DNA from 3 places in the Tsuneonella sp. CC-YZS046 genome. Region 1 is predicted to be linked to each of the others. Evidence: riboswitches for the same ligand, from Rfam matches in the RefSeq annotation. Region 1 holds a riboswitch; each other region holds the start of a gene.
What was found. A riboswitch is a leader RNA that binds a small molecule or an ion and turns the genes downstream of it on or off. The one in region 1 is predicted to bind cobalamin.
Positions count from the first base shown of each region.

Region 2: it holds a riboswitch for cobalamin, as region 1 does, so the genes downstream of both, U8326_RS14745 (TonB-dependent receptor plug domain-containing protein) here and U8326_RS07695 (TonB-dependent receptor plug domain-containing protein) in region 1, are expected to answer to the same signal.
Region 3: it holds a riboswitch for cobalamin, as region 1 does, so the genes downstream of both, U8326_RS14685 (hypothetical protein) here and U8326_RS07695 (TonB-dependent receptor plug domain-containing protein) in region 1, are expected to answer to the same signal.

Region 1 covers NZ_CP141590.1:1,567,930-1,573,726, reverse strand. The annotation lists gene mdh (malate dehydrogenase) at 1-139, opposite strand, end outside; gene U8326_RS07710 (putative bifunctional diguanylate cyclase/phosphodiesterase) at 449-2,383, opposite strand; gene U8326_RS07705 (hypothetical protein) at 2,525-2,857, opposite strand; gene U8326_RS07700 (cell wall hydrolase) at 2,995-4,101, opposite strand; cobalamin riboswitch at 4,263-4,451, shown strand; gene U8326_RS07695 (TonB-dependent receptor plug domain-containing protein) at 4,551-5,797, shown strand, end outside.
Region 2 covers NZ_CP141590.1:3,000,535-3,006,331, reverse strand. The annotation lists gene U8326_RS14760 (phytase) at 1-762, opposite strand, end outside; gene U8326_RS14755 (TonB-dependent receptor) at 762-3,599, opposite strand; gene U8326_RS14750 (YybH family protein) at 3,822-4,322, shown strand; cobalamin riboswitch at 4,472-4,725, shown strand; gene U8326_RS14745 (TonB-dependent receptor plug domain-containing protein) at 4,944-5,797, shown strand, end outside.
Region 3 covers NZ_CP141590.1:2,984,813-2,990,609, forward strand. The annotation lists gene U8326_RS14665 (histidine phosphatase family protein) at 1-49, opposite strand, end outside; gene cobT (nicotinate-nucleotide--dimethylbenzimidazole phosphoribosyltransferase) at 46-1,059, opposite strand; gene U8326_RS14675 (DUF1636 domain-containing protein) at 1,056-1,463, opposite strand; gene U8326_RS14680 (hypothetical protein) at 1,448-1,612, opposite strand; gene U8326_RS14685 (hypothetical protein) at 1,609-2,166, opposite strand; cobalamin riboswitch at 2,306-2,500, opposite strand; gene U8326_RS14690 (phytanoyl-CoA dioxygenase family protein) at 2,525-3,121, opposite strand; gene U8326_RS14695 (ABC transporter ATP-binding protein) at 3,222-4,016, opposite strand; gene U8326_RS14700 (iron ABC transporter permease) at 4,010-4,984, opposite strand; gene U8326_RS14705 (ABC transporter substrate-binding protein) at 5,094-5,797, shown strand, end outside.

The DNA of each region.
Region 1 (5,797 bases):
GGTCGAGCGCCTTGCCCTGAGGAACGCCTTCGACCACGTCGAACAGGACGATGTCACCCAGTTCCTTCTGCGCCGCGAGGTGGGCCAAGGTGCCGCCGATGTTGCCGGCGCCGATGAGGGCAATCTTCTTGCGAGCCATAAGTCGACGAATTCCTTCCCTTTTGCGGGAGCTGGCGGCTGGCAAATGGCACAACCCCACGTCCCGCAGTGGGGAAGGCGCCGATGGACGGGGTTGCCCTAGGCTCGCCCGGACCCGATTGCAACCGCCAAAGCAAGAGGTTTCCAACTATTTTAAGATAATGGTTCGCAATATCTATAAGGGCGTGGGAAAACCCTTTTTCCGGGCCTGTGGGCGGGCGGGAACGGGCAATTTTCCTGTGTTGCGGCTACGCATAAAGCTGCCGGCGACGGAAAGGAATATCCCGCGAGCGGCGCCGGGTCGGCCGGGTCACGCGGCGTCCTTCTCCCGCTCCTTCACCAGCAGCATCGAGGCAAGGTAGTCCGGAACGGCGCGGCTGAAGTAATAGCCCTGGCCGAGGGTGCATCCCGCATTGCGGACCGCGCGGACCTGCTCGATCGTCTCGAGCCCCTCGGCGACGATGTCGAGTTCGAGGGTGGAGCCCATCCCGGCGACGGCCCGGAGGATGGCGTCGCTCTTGCGCCCGACATTGGCGCCGGACACGAAGCTGCGGTCGACCTTGATCTTCTTGAAGGGCAGCTTGTTGATATAGCCCAGAGACGAGAAGCCGGTGCCGAAATCGTCCAGCGCGAAGCGGATGCCGATCGAGGACAGCTCTTCCATGAACTGGGTCGTGTGGCTGTCGTCGTCCAGGAACAGACTTTCGGTGACTTCCAGCTCCAGCCGCCTCGGGTCGAGCCGCGCATCCTTGAGCGCATTGAGGATGCCCAGGGCCGCGCCGGGCGCCTTGATCTGCAGCGGCGAAAGATTGACGGCCACCGTGACGTCCTCGGGCCACTGCGCGCAGGCGCGCGCCGCCTGGCCGGTGATCCAGTTGCCCAGCGTGATGATGAGGCCGGTTTCCTCCGCCACCGGAATGAATTCGTCCGGGCGAAGCTCTCCCTTTTCCGGGTGGAACCAGCGCACCAGCGCCTCGAAGGTCCGAATGCGGCCGGTTTCCAGATCGACGATCGGCTGGAAGAAGACCGACAATTCGTTGCGCTGGATCGCGCCGCGCAGCTCCGCCTCGATCTCGCGGCGGCGAACCAGGTCGCGAGTCATGGATGCCGTGAAGAAGCTGGCCTGCCGCCTGCCGCTGACCTTGGCGTGATACAGCGCCAGGTCGGCGCTCTGCATCAATGTATCTACGTCGGCGCCGTCTTCGGGCAGCACGGCGATGCCCATGGATGCGCCGATCTCCAGGCGATCTCCATCGATCCGGAAGGGGCGCGTGATCTCGTCGAGAATCCGTCCGGCCAGTTCCTCGCACTCCAGCCTGGTATTCAGGTCGCAGGCGACGATGAATTCGTCGCCGCCGAAGCGCGCGACGGTCGCGTCCTGCGGAACCGAGTTGCGAAGCCGCCTGGCGACCTCCGCCAGCAGCTTGTCGCCCACGGGATGGCCGAGGGTGTCGTTGACTTCCTTGAAGCGGTCGAGGTCGATCCACAGCAGCGCCAGCCGGTGATCGTCGGGCAGAGTCATGAATTTCTCGGCTAGCTCGTAATTGAGGCCGGCCCGGTTGGCCAGCCCCGTGACGATGTCGGTCCGGGCAAGGACCTGCATTCGCTCGGCGAGCCGCGCGCTGGTTTCCGCCTCGGCCACGGACTTCCTCAGCGCGTCGTTCACATTCGCGGTGATCTCCATCATTGCCGGCAGCACCAGTACCAGCGCCACGGCGAGGGCCAGATAGGCGAGGTTGAGGTCGATCAGGGCATTGAAGCTGGCGAGCGAGATCAGCGGAATCAGCGAAAGGAACAATTGCCCGATGGCGATGAAGGGCCGGCCCGCATTGCGCGCGGAAATGCCCACGCCATAGATGATCGCGTTCGCCACCAGCAGGATCAGGATCTCGACTTCGACATGCCGCGCGATCGCGAACGCCGCGAGCACGCCGACGGTGAGGGCGTAGCTGAACGCGCCCACTTCGTAGAGCTGTTCGAGCCGCCTGGCATTCTGTTCGTTGCGGTTGCGCGCCAGCCAGAGCGCGTTGGTGACGCGCGCGATCGCGATGATCGTGAGCGCGACGCAGCCGTAGATGAGCCAGGGATCGTTGCTGACATAGGCGCCGATGCCGCTGGTCGAAATCCCGCAGATCGCGCCGATCACGAGGCTGCGCGGCTGCGAATAGAGCGTATCCACCATCAGGCGCCGGACCCGATCGTCGATCGCGTCCGTGCCGTTCAGGCCATTGAATATGCGCCGCAACCTTTGAATAGGTCTGCTCCTGAGAGAGTTCCCAGGGAGCATTTACCGGGAAAGCGTCACCGATTGGTTAAGAGCGCGCTAACGGCGACGATGGTGATATGCCGGACTGGATGGGCCCGAGGCCGGCGAATGCGATGCCGTTCAGCCCCGGCCGTTGCCGTCGCCCAGGCCGCCTTCGATCACTTCCCGGGCCAGCTGGCGGGCAACGCATTTGTCCAGGGTCCGGCAGATCGACATCCAGCGGTCATAGGATTGGCGATCGTTGGAAAAGAAGGCTTCCTTCGCTTCGTCCCGCGCCTGCTTGGCCGCGCCGAGCCCGTGCCGCGCGAAATAGCGCAAGGCGGTGTGCAGCAGCTGCTCGGCGTTCTCATCCGGATGATTGTCATTCGCCGCAATCGAGAACGCCGCTCTGGCGGCGAACCGGGTGGAGGGCATGAACCTGCTGTTCCGCGCCGCGGCGAAATGAATCGTCATTGGGGCTCCGTTTTCGGGTATACCGTGGGGAGCGCCAGTGTAGCGGGGCTTGGCTAATCCTTTCTTTGGAGTCTTGGTTTCGAAAACCGCCTCTGGCGTTAACCCTGTTCCCGCGAGCAGCTCCGGCACCCAGTGATTCACGGCTTTACGATCCATTCGCCGCTGCGCGCATATTCGGGCCGGACGCTTCCGGCAGTGGGCAGGTTCGATCCGGCGTAGAGATTCTCGCCGCCACGGCTTCGGACTGCTTCTGTATAGTCCGGCGCAATGGATTGATTGGAAATGCTTTCCCTGGATACGACGGCGGTGGATGCGGCCTGCGCAAATGCGGCCGGATCGGGAGCGGGCACATCGGCAGCGTCAGGGCGCAGCAATGCGGATGCCGCGGGTTCGGCGCCGAAATAGACGTTGCGGAATGCGGCGGGCCGGCCCGCCGCGCCGCCGAAGCGGTAGAAGATATGCGCCCCGATGATGCCCACCTGGGTCAGGCTGTCGGCCCAGTAGGGATGGACGGCGATGGTGTGGTAATGGGTCGCCAGCCCGATCGGCGCATAGACCGAACCGGAAAGGGCGGCTTGCGCGACGGCCCGCGCGCGATCCCAGCCGAAGCGGGAAGGAGTCCGCGCCAGGGCGCCGTCGCAGGTGAAGGTGAACTGGCAGCCGGTCTTGCGGGTGGAGCCCTGATACACCACGCCGCAGACCGTGTCGGGATAGGCGGGATGGGCCACGCGGTTCAGCACCACCTGCGCCACCGCTCTTTGCCCGGGGTCGGATTCGCTGGCGGCTTCGTAATAGATCGCCTGCGTCAGGCAGTGCAGGGCGCGCTCCTGATCGGTGGCGGTGCCGCGCGGGACGAGCGGCATGGCGGCCGGGCCGGCGATTGCCTGCTGGCTGCGCGCGTCGATATTTTCATTGTCCCAATGCGCGCCGGGCGCCAGCGGATCGCGCAATTGCGGAAGCGGGGCCTGGGAATCTTCCGCCAGATAATAGAAGGCGGAGCCGGGGAAACTTTCACCGGCTTTTTCAAAGGGCATCGCGGCAGCCGCCGCGGTGGTTTCGTCCTGCAGCAATGCCCAGTCGCCCGGCGCGGCGAAGGCCGGGACGGCCACCGCCACGGCCAGCGCGACAAGACGCCGGCCGCGATGCTTCACCCGCTGGCGCGCGGCCGCAGGGCGCGCGCGCCGCGAGAAGCGGGCACGAAATTCCCCGGGGCGTTCGTCTTGGATGGAAGCAGAAATTGTCACGCGATTCCCTGGATACATATCTGCGCTGAACGGCGCGCCTCGGCGCGTAATCCGGGACGGAAGCGGAAGCACTCCGTAATTTCGATCCGTGCCGAAGCGGCACAGCTCTCTCGAAAAGCCTTAATGATGCGGCTCTTGCACCGGCTGCCCGGCGCGCATATGGGCCGGGGCATGTCACGGGTGTCCGCTTCGGCGGGCCTAAGAGGGAAGCAGGCCTGATTCCTGCGCTGCCCCCGCAACTGTGACCGGGGAGCGCCTTGCCTCCAATGCCACTGGCCTCAGGGTTGGGAAGGCTGTCTCGGCGCGATGATCCGGGAGCCAGGAGACCTGCCCGTCGATGGTCGTTCAAGCCGCCGGGCGGGGTGTACCGATGGCAGCGATCCGGGATGGCGTCTGACATGCGCCAGCCTCTCGCCAGGAACGACGTTTCGTTCAAGGCAGGAGGTTCAATGCGCAAGTCACTCTATTTTCTCGGGACATTCCTTTCCATGGCCCAGCCCGCATGGGCGCAGGACCATCCCTCGGATGCCGTTCCGGATACTTCCTCCCGCCCCGATATCACGGTGACGGCCACCGGCCTGCCCCAGTCGATCGACCATACCGGGCAGCCGGTGACGATCATCGGCAGGGATGAGATCGCTTCCGTCCAGGGTGCGGATATAACCCGTATCCTGCGCCGTCTTCCCGGCACCACCTTCACCCGCAATGGCGGGCTTGGCAGCCTCACCCTGGTGGGCGTGCGCGGGGCATCCGCCGGGCAGACCCTGGTGCTGGTGGACGGGGTGCGGCTCAACGATCCGGCCAATGCCAATGGCGAATTCGACGTGTCGCAGCTTGCGGCGGGGACGGTGGAGAGCATCGAACTGCTGCGCGGCCCCAACTCGGTGGTATGGGGCTCGCAGGCCATGGGCGGCGTGATGAACATCGCCACCCGGCTGGAGAACGGGGTTTCCGCCAGCATCGAATATGGCGGGGAGGAGCAGGTGACGGCCACTGCCGCCGCCGGGGTGGTGAACGATCGGCTGGAGGCCGGGATTTCCGCCAGCTTCATCGATTCCCAGGGTTTCTCCACGGCGGCCGGCGGCGCCGAGGACGATGGATACCGCCAATACAATATCGCGGGCCGGGCCAGCTATCAGCTCACCGACGCCCTCGCCTTGACCGGCAGCGCCCGCTATGTCGAAGGGAAGGTCGATCTCGATGGCTTCCCGCCGCCGGATTATACCTTCGCCGATACCGACGCGACCGAGAAGCTGCGGGTCTGGTCCGGCCGGGTCGGCGCGCTCTATCAGGCCGGCGGGCTGACCCTGAACGCGGGTTTCGCCCTATCCGACACGCAGCGCGATGGGGACGATCCGTCCTTTCCCTACAGCATCGACGGCCGCTCCGAACGGGTCGAATTGCTGGGCCGGGTGGAACTGCCCGGCAATTTCGCGCTGGATTTCGGCGCCGACCACGAGTGGACCCGCTTTTCCAACGCGCCCGACAGCGGCAAGGCGGAAACCAGCAGCGGCCATGCGCTGATCGGCTATTACGGGCAGGCCCTGACGCTGACCGCGGGCGTCCGTTATGACGATCATTCCGAATTCGGCGACGAATGGACCTTCGGGGCCAATGGCGTGCTGGAATTTGCCCCGGACTGGCGCATTCGCGCTTCCTATGGCGAAGGCTTCAAGGCCCCCACGCTGTATCAGCT
Region 2 (5,797 bases), 1.4 Mb from region 1:
GCCATCCCCATCGGTCACGAGCGCCAGGCCTTCGACATCGGCGACCAGCTGGCGGTTGTCGACCGGGGCCACCAGCTCGCCCTTGGCGTCCCCCTCGCGGAACCGCCAGATGCCGACATCCTCTTCGCCGACATAGAGCGTGCCGTCGCGCGGATCGGCGACGCAGCCTTCCGCCTGGGTCGCCAGCTTGCGGGCCAGCACCAGGGTGGAACGCGGCTCGGCGCCGAGATCCAGCGCATATTCGTTGACCGTGCCGTCCTTCAGCACGGAAAAGGCGTGCAGCCGGTCGCCCTTGCGCCACAGGCAGATGCCGTAGCCTTCACCGACGCCCCCATCGACGGTGCCCAGCGGCTGCAGGGCGGGCGTCGCCGGATCGAGCCGGTAGAGCCGCAATTGCGCATGGGCCGGATCGTTGCGGTCGCTGGCGACGACGATGATGCCCGCCGCCACCATATCGACCAGATCGACATTGTTGAGCAGCCCGGCCGGATCGAAGAACCGGCTCTTGCCCGACAGGTCGTAGACATGGAGGCCGGCCTTCTTGTCCGTCGCCACGATCAGGCTCGCCGCCGGGTTTTCCGGATTGCGCCAGATCGCCGGGTCGTCCGCCGCATCCGCGTTGCCGGTTCCGACAGGCTCGGTTTCGCCCGTGGCGAAGACCTCGACCGCCGGATCGCCGGTAATCGGGACGGTGGCGCAGCCCCCGGCCGCAAGCGCGGCAAGCACGGCCGGGGCGAGAAGAGGACTCCGCCGCAGGCGCATCAGAAGTTCGCCATTACGCCGAACTTGGCCGTCCAGCTATATTCTTCGTATTGCAGCAGGCGACGGCTGCCGGCGAAGTTCTGGTAGGCGAAGTAGGGTGCGTCCGTGACGTTGATCCATTCGGCGAACAGGCGCACGCCGTCGGTGATCCGATATTTGGCGCTGAGGTCGAGCTGGAAATGATCGGCGACATAGCGATCTTCTTCCGCCTCGCCGCCCAGCTCGTCCAGATATTTGCTGCGATAGGTTCCGGCCGCGCGCAGCGAGATCGGACCCTTTTCATAGCCCACCACAATGTTGAAGGTGTGCTTGGATGACGCCGCCAGCGGAATCCGCCGCGGATCGGTGACGTCGCCATCGTTCAGCACCGTGCCCTTGGCGTCGGTATAGGTGTAGTTGGCATTGAACAGCAGCCCATCCAGCGGCGCGGGCAGGAAGCTGAAGACCTGATTGTAGGACAGTTCGAAGCCCTTGATCTTGGCCTTGTCGCCATTGATGTAGGTGGTCAGCTCCTCATAATCGACGCCGTAGATCGTCCCCGGCTCCGAGATGTGCTGCTCGACCACGAAATCCTTGATCGACTTCCAGAAGAACCCGCCGGTCAGCGCCGAATTCTGGCCGAAATACCATTCCACCGATGCGTCGAAGTTCCAGGCACTGTAAGGCTTGAGGTTCGGATTGCCGACCACCGCTTCGAGATCCTCGTCCAGCTCGAAACGCGGAGCGAGGTTGGAAAGCTTGGGGCGGACGAGGCTCTTGTATCCCGCCGCGCGCAGAACCAGATTGCGCTGCGGCTCATAACGCAGGGTCAGGCTTGGCAGCCAGTCGGTATAGGAACGGGTGAAGCGATTGGGCGATACGAACACCGTATCCTCATCCAGCTCCACGCCTTCATATTCCTCGCCTTCCTCGACGAATTGGGTCAGTTTCGCGCGGATGTCGTTCTTGGTGCGCTCCATCCGGACACCGCCGATTATCCGCAACTGCGCGCTGTCCCAGCGGCCAAGCAGATAGCCCGCGACGATGTCTTCCTTCACCGCATAGTCGGAAGAATTCGAATTGATCGCGGTGTCGATCGGATTGAGGACGAAATTGCCCTGATTGGCATAGAAGAAGTCGGTCGGGGCATGATGGCTCGGCAACGGCAGAATATCCGTGATACGATAGGTCTGCTTGCCCAGCACGTCGGCCAGGGAATAATCCCCGTCGTAATCGTCATATACGTCCGCCTGGAGATCGTATGACTTCTTGCGCCAGCGAGCCTTGCCGCCCGCCTGAATGGTGAAGCTGCCGCCCGCGGTGGCGAATTCGCGCGAAAGGTCGCCCTTCGCTACATATTCGCGGTCCTTCGAGTTGGAAAGCGTGGTGCGTTCCAGCTCGTTGAAGCCGTATTCCGACGGATCGAGGAACAGGTCCGCGCCGCTGGTGATGGAATAGAGCGGCTTGCGAGAGTTCGAATAATCGAAATCGAGGCCGACGCCATCGTCATTGAACCGGGCGCGAAAACGGGTCGGGTCGATCGATCCGTTCTCGCGTTCGCTCGATTCCGACCACGAGCCGGAATAGGTCGCCTTCCAGGGGCCTGCCTCGGTTTCGCCGCCAACGGTCACCGATTTGATCCGCTGGCGTTCGAAGCGATCCTTCATCCGGCGGCGGACTTCGATCCGGCCGTCCTCATCCACGAAGGATGCGGAAGTGGCGTTGCCCGCTCGCGGATCGATCTCGTCCTCGTCCAGGATGAAGATCACGTCGCCGCGGAATTCCTGATCCTCGAACTGGCTGTAAAGGCCGCGGGCATAGAGCTTGGTGGTGTCGGAAGGGCGCCAGTCGAAGCTCAGCGAGCCGCCGATGCGCTCGCGCGCCACGTCGTAATCGCGATACTGCAACTCGCGGGCGAAGACCGCGCCGTCCACCTCGTCCCAGTCCGCCGCCTCGATATTGTCGCTTTCGAACTTGCGCTTGTAGTAGCTGAAGCCGCCCGCAATGCCGAAATTGTCGCTCAGCTTCTTCGAGAAATCCAGGCTGCCCTTGGGGGTCAGCTCTTCGGAATAATCATTGTAGCTGCCTTCGAGCTTGATCGAGAGCAGATCCTTCTTGCGATCGAAAGCGCTGGTGGTGTTGATCTCGATCGACGCGCCGATGGTGTCTCCATCCATATCCGGGGTCAGCGATTTCTTGACCTCGATCGATTCGATCAACTCGGCCGGGATCACGTCGAGCGCCACGGACCGGACATCGCTTTCCGGTGCGGGAATGCGCGTGCCGTTGATCGAAGCCGCGTTGAGTTCCGGGTCGAGGCCGCGAACCGAAACGAAGCGGCCTTCGCCCTGGTCGTTGAGGATATTGAGGCCAGGCAGGCGGCGCAGCGATTCGGCCACGTTCTGATCGGGAAACTGGCCTACGCCATCGCGCGTCAGCACGCTTTCGACGCCATCGGCCGAGCGCTGGCGCGAGAGGGAACTGGCGAGGTTGGCTTGCTGGCCCAGCACCAGGATCTGGCTGGCGGTTTCGCCGCCCAGCGCGAGATTCGCGGTGACTACGCCACTGACCGGCACCTCGATCGTCTGCTGCACCGTGTCCGCGCTGATATACTGCGCTTCCAGCGTATAGCTGCCGGCTGGAACATCCACGAAGCGAAAGCTGCCGTCGCGAGCGGCGACCGTCACGCGGTTGAGTTCGACGATCCGCAATTGCGCGGAATTGAGCGCCATGGTGCCGGACGAATCCATGACCGAACCGGCGACTTCTCCGGCCAGGGCTGGGGTCGCCAGCATGGAGCCGCCGGCAAGTGCGGCGGCAAGCAGAATGCGGCGGCGGCAGGCACGCGAATAGGTCATGTCGATTTCCCTCGTTTGGCGATTTTACGCGTCTTCGAGGGCGCCCCTGCAGCAAGCATGTGATGGGTTGATGAAAGAGCCGTGACAATTCGGTTACACTGGCAGCGCCGGAAGATCGGGGCTGGAAGATTGGCGGCCAGCCCGGGATTCGCTCGCCCGGCACAGATGGCTGCATCGGTCGCATTCCTGTGGTAAGCTGGCGACAGCTTTCAGAGGTTTGTCATGACTCGTGCCTCTATTTTCCTCGTCGCATTGCTGGTGCTGCTCGGTTCCTGCTCGGACAAAAAGGCCGACGAAGCCGGGGCGGGTGCGAACAGCCCCAGCGTGACTCTGAGCGCGGTCCGCCAGGCCGAGCAGGAGCAACTTGCCGCCATGAGCGCGCGGAACGTGGACGAGGCGATCAGCCGGTATGCGCCGGATGCGACGCTGGTCGTGCCAGGCTCCGACCCGCTGGTCGGCCTTGACGCGATAGGCAAGGCCTTCAAAATCATGCTGAACGATAGCGCATTCGCTTATGACATGACCTCAAGCCAGGCATGGATTTCCGAAAGTGGCGACCTTGCGGTCACAACCGGCGATTTCGCCAACACCTACACCCAGGCCAACGGCCAACCGGCCACGATCGTCGGGAAGAACCAGACCGTCTGGCAGAAAATTGGAACGGCGGATTGGAAAATAGTTTCCGACTTCAACATCCGCGCCACCGGCCCCGATAGCCCCTGACAGCACTGGCCCGCCTGTTGAGCAGGCGCGGCGAAGCCGGCCGGATGCGTCTGAAATCGTCCAGCGCTGGCGAGAGATGGATGCATTGCAATGAAGGATTGGCTTCCTTTTGAATTTGGCTTATGTGCGCCTGCGAAGGCGGGCTTGCCCGCTTTCATGATCGCGCCGGTGCCCGAGAGGGCTTAATTCGGGAACGCGGTGAGGAAAGGCTTTTCGGCCGATCCGAATCCGAGGCTGTCCCTGCAACTGTAAGCGGCGAGCGCGATGCACATCGTTTCCCCCCAACGATAAGGGGCGGGGAAACAGCCACTGGGCCGGTTGCTGAAACATGCGGGCTTGGGAAGGCCGTGCATCAAGCTATGACCCGCGAGCCAGGAGACCTGCCGGCGCATGGTCGCTCTTGCCGCGGTCCAGGGGATGGCCATGGCACGGTAAACCTCCGTCTGAGCGACGAACCAATGCGGCTGGGGCCGCACGGTCATGCGCTGCGTGGGCGATATGCGCCCGCCCGCCTGCGCTGGCCGGCCGTTCGTTCGCCTGGCTGGTGCCCGCACCGGCCTGATCGCGAACGCGCCGGTTCGCCCCCGCCGCCAGTTGCTCTGGCGCCAGGGGGGTTAACCCATGAAGAAAATAATCTATCTCGTCTCATTGTCGGCCATGGCGACCGCCACGCCCGCGCTGGCGGACACGGCCACAGACAGCGCCGCCTCCGCCGGCAATGCCGAACCGGATGGCAGCGACATAGTGGTCACCGCGACCCGTGTTCCGACGGACATCGGCAAGATCGGTTCCTCCATCACGGTGATCACCGCGAAGGAGCTTGAAAACCGGCAGACTCGTTTCGTGCTGGACGCCTTGCAAACGACGCCCGGCCTTTCCGTTGCCCAGTTCGGTGCGCGCGGAACCGATTCCAGCCTGAAATTGCGCGGCCAGAATCCTGAAGGCACATTCGTCCTGATCGATGGCGTCGAGGTTTCCGATCCCAGCCGCAGCCAGACGGCCTTCGATTTCTCCCAGCTTCTCGCCACCAACATCGAACGCATCGAAGTGCTGCGCGGCTCTCAGAGCGTGCTGTACGGCAGCGAAGCGATCGGGGGCGTCATCAATATCGTCTCGAAGCGCGGCTCAGGCCCCCTGACAGGTTCGATATTCGGCGAAGGCGGCAGCTACGGCACCTATCTGCTGGGCGGTCAGATCCGGGGCGGCCTGGCGAATGATCGCTTCGGTTACTCGGTCGACTTGCAATATCTGCACACCGACGGCTTCTCCGCCGCCGACGAAAACCTTCCCGGCAATTCCGAAGGCGAAAAATACAAGAATTTCTCCAGCAGCGGCCGTTTCGACTATCAATTTTCGGACGATTGGTATGCAAAGGCGGTCTATCGCTACGCCGAAGGCACGTTGAATTATGACGCCTGCGGCGGCCCATACTGCGACGACCCCGACGTCGGCGATGACTTCCTCCAATATTCGGG
Region 3 (5,797 bases), 1.4 Mb from region 1:
GGGTTTCCGGCGGGCCATGCCGCATCAGGTGGAGAAGGAAGCCGCTCATGGCGAAGCCGACACGCCCGCTTCCGCGAAAGTGGCCATCTCGCCATGGGCGGCCAGCGCCGCGCGGACGACAGGAACCGCCAGCGCCGCGCCGCTGCCTTCGCCAAGGCGCATCTCGAGCTTGAGCAGCGGTTCGAGATCGAGCCGGTCGAGCAGCCGGGCGTGGCCCGGCTCGGCCGAGCAGTGGCCGGCAAGGCAGTGATCGGTGATCGCCGGAACTTCGGCGGCCAGCGGCGCGATGCCGGAGCAGCAGATGAAGCCATCCAGCATCACCGGAATGCGTAATTGCCGCGCGCGCAGGATCGCGCCGGAGATGGCGGCGATTTCCCGGCCGCCGACCCGACGCAGCGTTTCGAACGGGTTGCGCGGAGCGCCTGCATGCAGGGCGAGGGCCGCAGTGACTGCCCCGGCCTTGCGCGCGATCCCCTCCGCGTCGACGCCGGTGCCGGGCCCCACCCATTCCGAGGGGTCCCCGCCGAAACTGCGCGCGGCCACGGCTGCGGCGGCGGTGGAATTGCCGATGCCCATTTCGCCCAGCACCAGAAGGTCCAACCCCGGCTCGACGGCATCCGCCCCGGCGGAAAGGGCGGCAAGGCATTCCGCCTCGGTCATGGCGGGTCGTTCGGTGAAATCGGCGGTCGGGCGGTCGAGGTCGAGCGCCACGACCTTCAGATCGAGGCCCGCGCTGCGGGAAAGGGCGTTGATGGCCGCGCCTCCGGCCCGGAAATTCGCCACCATCTGCGCTGTCACCGAGGCCGGAAAGGCGCTGACCCCCCGCTGTGTGACGCCATGATTGCCGGCGAAGACCACGGCCTGGGCGTGCCGAATGCCGGGCCGTTCGCGCCCCTGCCAGCCCGCGAAGAACAATGCGATCCGCTCGAGCCGGCCGAGCGACCCGGCGGGCTTGGTCAACTGCGCTTGGCGATGCCGCGCCACCGCGATGGCCGCATCGTCCGGCAGGGTCAGATCTGCAAGGGCGGCTTCGAACGCGCCGATGGATGCGAAGCTCATTCGGAGACGAAGCCTTCCGGCGGAGAACGCGTGATGAAATGGCCTTTCACGCCCTCCGGCCAATCCGCAAAGCGGACTTGCCCGAACTCGCTGGCCGCATAATGCGCGGCATAGTCGAGGATAGCACGGGCGGCTTCCTCGTCCGGGGCGAAGCGGCCCAGTACATAGCTGATCTTGCCGGGCGCGCGCAGATGCACGGTGCAGAAATCCCCGCAGGCGAAGAGGCATGGCATGTCCTGGATGGCGATCCCGGCATAGCGCTCGTCGGAAGCCTGCACGGCGCGCAGAGCCTGCGCGAGCAGCGCCCCGCCACGCTGCCCCCGTCCGTCCTCCCGCGCATTTTCCGAAAGGCGGCAGGTGCTGCAGGCCACTATCGCGGGGCGGTCGTCTACACGGCGGAGCATTGCCTGATCTCCCGGCGCAGCAGTTCCTGATATTCCGCCCGGTCATGGCGCATGGCGGCGACCAGATCGCGCAATCTCCGGTTCTCCGCTTCCAATTCGCCGATCCGGTGGCGAAGTTGCGCCATTTCGCTGTCCGATGGCCAGGTCATGCGGTGGCCAATCCGCCCCGCGCGGCCGGCACGCCCAGGGCGACCAGACCATGATAGAGCAGGAACAATCCGAGCAGGATCGCGCCGTTGCGCATGAATTGAGCCAGCACGATGGCCGGATCGAGCGCGGACGCCAGATCCCCCAGGGCGAGGCCGCACAGGGCAATCGCGGCCTTGAACGCGAGAAACGCCACGACATAGGCCGCAGCCAGCCGGGACCACATGGAGCGCAGGCGCAGGCGGGGAAGCAGCAGATAGGCCGCGCCCGCTGAAACGAGCGCCGCGACCGCCAGCGCCAGCCCCCAGGCGACGGTCGTGGAACTGTGGGGATAGCCGAGCAGGCCGAAGCCGACGATCTGGCTGGCGATCCAGGCGAGCGCCATCAGGGCCAGCCCGTCCCGTTCCCGCATATGCAAGGCGGCGAGCGCCGCCAAAGCTGGGAATGGCGTGGCGCAGGCCAGCACATAGGTGGTCGCCGTGCTGGCTGCCGTCAGCAGCGCGATCCAGAGGGCGGATGCGCCCGGCTTCGATGATCCGTCATATCTTGCATACATCGCAGAACCCTTCGACAAAGGACCGCCTCCGCCCCGAGCGGTCGACGCCGTGCAAGGCATGCGACCAGCCCCGCGCGATGCGGTCCGGTTTTGTCGTCATTCGGGTTCACCCCCGTCCGCCCGGCACACCCTGTCCGCGCGAAAGACGACGGCGATAGGCAGGTCTCCTGGCTCGCGGGTCGTCGCCGGTTCGTGCCGCCTTCTCAGGATCGCAAGGATCCCAATGGCGTATGGCACGAGGCTCTCCGCTCACAGTTGCAGGGGCAGCCGGGGTTCTTCATCCCGTTCCCGTTTTAATCCCCGTTTCCGGGGAACCTGTCGCAGCCGCAGGGTTAGACCACGGGCTCGATTGCGTCAATCAAGCGGTCGGCGCGCCCTTCATCCAGATCACGAGCGCAAAACGGGCGGAACCCTCGACCGGCAGGCTGCGATGCGGGGTGAAGCGATCCAGGAACAGGACGGAACCCGCGGGGCAATCCGGGCGGATGCGCGGCATGCCGGCCAGGGAGTCTTCCGCGATCGAGAAGGCCCGGTCCTCCCGATGCGGCAAGGGCGCGTTGCGCCGGCCCGGGACAAGCTCCAGCCCGCCTTCCCCGGGCCCGGTGTCCTTCAGCGGTATCCAGGCGGTGATCCGCACGCCGCCGCAACGCGTGCCATCGTCGCGCGCCACGTCGGAATGCCAATCGTGCAGATGTTCGGGAAAGGCGCGGATGCCGGCCCGCACCCGCACCACCCGGCCATCCAGCGGCCTCCCGGCAAGTCGCGCGGCGGCTAGTGCCAGTTCGGGCGCATCGGCGACCGCTCGCAGGCGCGGCCCGCGATGGGCATCGGTGCAGATCGCGATCCGCAGCAGATTGGCCAGGCTGCGATCCTCCTGCCAGATACGGTCGAGCCGGGTGGCAAGCGGTTCCTCCGGGCAGCTCTTGCCGAACGGCAGGTAGAGCGCCCGCGCCATCCGGTCGACATGTTCGGCAATGTCGGTCTCCGCCTCGCGGATCAGGGGGGGTCGAACAGGGGCACCACCGCATAGCCATCGCGTTCGAACAGCGCCTTGCTCATGATGCGGGTTCCCTCTTTTCGATCCGTTCGAGCGGCACGATCACCGGGGCGCTTCCCGCCGCCTGGACAAGGGCCCTGATGCCATAGACCGCATCCAGCCGTTCGGGCGTGAGGACGTGGGCAGGCGCGCCGTCCGCCACCAGCCTTCCCTTGTCGATCAGCAGCAGCCTGTCGCAATGGCGGGCCGCCATGGTCAGGTCGTGCAGCACGGCGATCACCAGCGCGCCGTGGGCCGCTTCGCGCGCGAGCATTTCCATCACGTCGATCTGATGGCCGGGATCGAGCGAGGCGAGCGGTTCGTCCGCCACCAGGCCGGGCGCCCCGACGGCCAGCGCCCGGGCCAGCATCACCCGTGCCCGCTCCCCGCCCGACAGCTCGATTGCGGAGCGGCGGCGCAGCTCCAGCACGTCGGCGCGCAGCATCGCCTGTTCCACGATGGCCATGTCCCGCGCGGTGATGCGCGAGAGCGGGCCGAGATGGGGAAGGCGGCCCAGCGCCACCAGCCGTTCCACCGAGAGCGGCCAGTGCAGGGTCTGGCCCTGCGGCAGATAGGCGAGCTTCGCGGCGATGTCGCGCCGGGCGATCCGTTCGATCGGCTGGCCGTCGATCAGGATCGCGCCGCCCGCCAGGGGCGTGAGGCCCAGCATCGCGCGCACCAGCGTGGATTTCCCGGCACCGTTGGGGCCGATGATCCCGATCATCTGGCCCGGATCGAGCCTCGCGCTCGCGCCCTTGACCACGCCGCGCCCGCCCAGCGCCACATCCACCGCGTCCAGGGTGATCGTCACCATAGCCGCCGCTCCCGCATCAGGTGGAGGAGGAAGACCGGAACCCCCAGGAAGGCCGTGACGACGCCCAGCTTCAGCTCGTTCACGGAAGGAATGATGCGCACGGCGATATCGGCCAGCGTCAGCAGCACGGCGCCTGCCAGCATGGAAGGCAGCAGCAGGGCGGAGGGGCTGCGGTCGGTGAAGGGGCGTATCAGATGGGGCACGATCAGGCCGACGAAGCCGATCGCGCCCGATACGGCCACTGCGCCGCCCACCCCGATGGCGACGCCGAAGAGGATGCGAAGCCGCGATCTGCCCAGGTCGATGCCCAGCGATCTGGCGCCGTCTTCTCCCAGGCTCAATGCGTCGAGCGTATGGCCGCCGGTGAGCAGCAAGGCGCAACCCACGGCGATGCAGGGCAAGGCGATCCAGATATGCTCGACCGACCTGTTCTCGATCGAACCGAGCAGCCAGGTCATGATTTCCATGGCGGCGAAGGGGTTGGCGGAAAGGTTCAGGGCGAGGCTGATGCCCGCGCCGGCCAGGGTGGACACTGCGATTCCCGCAAGGATCAAGGTGAGCGGGCTTTCCGATCGTCCGGCAAGGCCGAACAGCAGGCCCAGCGCCACCAGCCCGGCGATGATCGACAGGATCGGCAATATGGCGACATGCCATTCGGCCAGCCCGAAATAGAGCGCCATGACCGCGCCCAGCGCCGCTGCATTCGATGCGCCCAGCACGGATGGCTCGGCCAGCGGATTGCGCAGATAGCCCTGCAGGACCGCGCCGGCGAGGCCCAGCATCGCTCCGACCAGAATGCCGATCGCCATGCGGGGCAGGCGCAGGTCGATGACTATCGCTTCCGCTATCCGGTCCCCCTGCCCGGCAAGGGCGCCGAGGATGCAGCCGGGCGACAGCCCCACCGGCCCCAGTGCCAGCGACGAGCAGGCGGCGACGGCCAGCAGGACAAGCAGCAGGGGCACTAGCAGCGGGTGCCGCGCATCAGGGAGTGGAGTGCTGTTCACGATAACCTCGCAATGGATCGGTTGCCCCGTCACGCTTGTGTCCCGGGGTCGTGCTGTTAAGGATCGCGGCCCGATGCCACGGATGAAATCCTTGCTGTCTGCCCGCGCCGCGCTGGCCTTGGCCGTTCTCGCCTGCGGCGCGTTGCTGCTCGCGGCCCTTGCGCGCGGCGCAGGCGGCTCCGGCGGGGAAAGCAGCGGCCCGCGCCGTATCGTTTCGCTCAACCTCTGCTCGGACCAATATCTTCTGGCGGTGGCGGATCGCGGGCAGATCGCGGGTCTCACCCACAATGCGGCAAATCCCGAAATCTCGGCCGCGGCCGGGCAGGTGCGCGGATTGCGAGTGCTCGACCAGTCGGCGGAGGAGATCCTCGCGATCGAGCCGGACCTGCTGGTGGGCATGCCCGCGCGCCGCAGCGCGGTGATGGCGGTGCTGAAGGGCCGAAACTACAGAACGCTCGACATGAAAAGCGCGGAAGATTTCCCGGACATTGCGCGGCAGGTCCGTCTGGTTGCCGGGGCCACCGGCCACCAGGCCCGGGGCGAGGCGCTGGTCGCGCGGATGGAAAGGGAGCTGGCCGCCTTGCCGCGGCCGGGTCAAGGCCGGGTGGCGGCCTATTACCAACGGCGCGGTTTCCTGACGGGAACCGGCACGCTGGTGGATGATCTGATGCGGCGCGCGGGCCTGGTCAATCTGGCCGGCAAGCTCGGCAAACCGGCGCTTTCCCGAATGTCGCTGGAGGAGATGGTGGCCGCGCGGCCCGATTTCATCATCGTGGA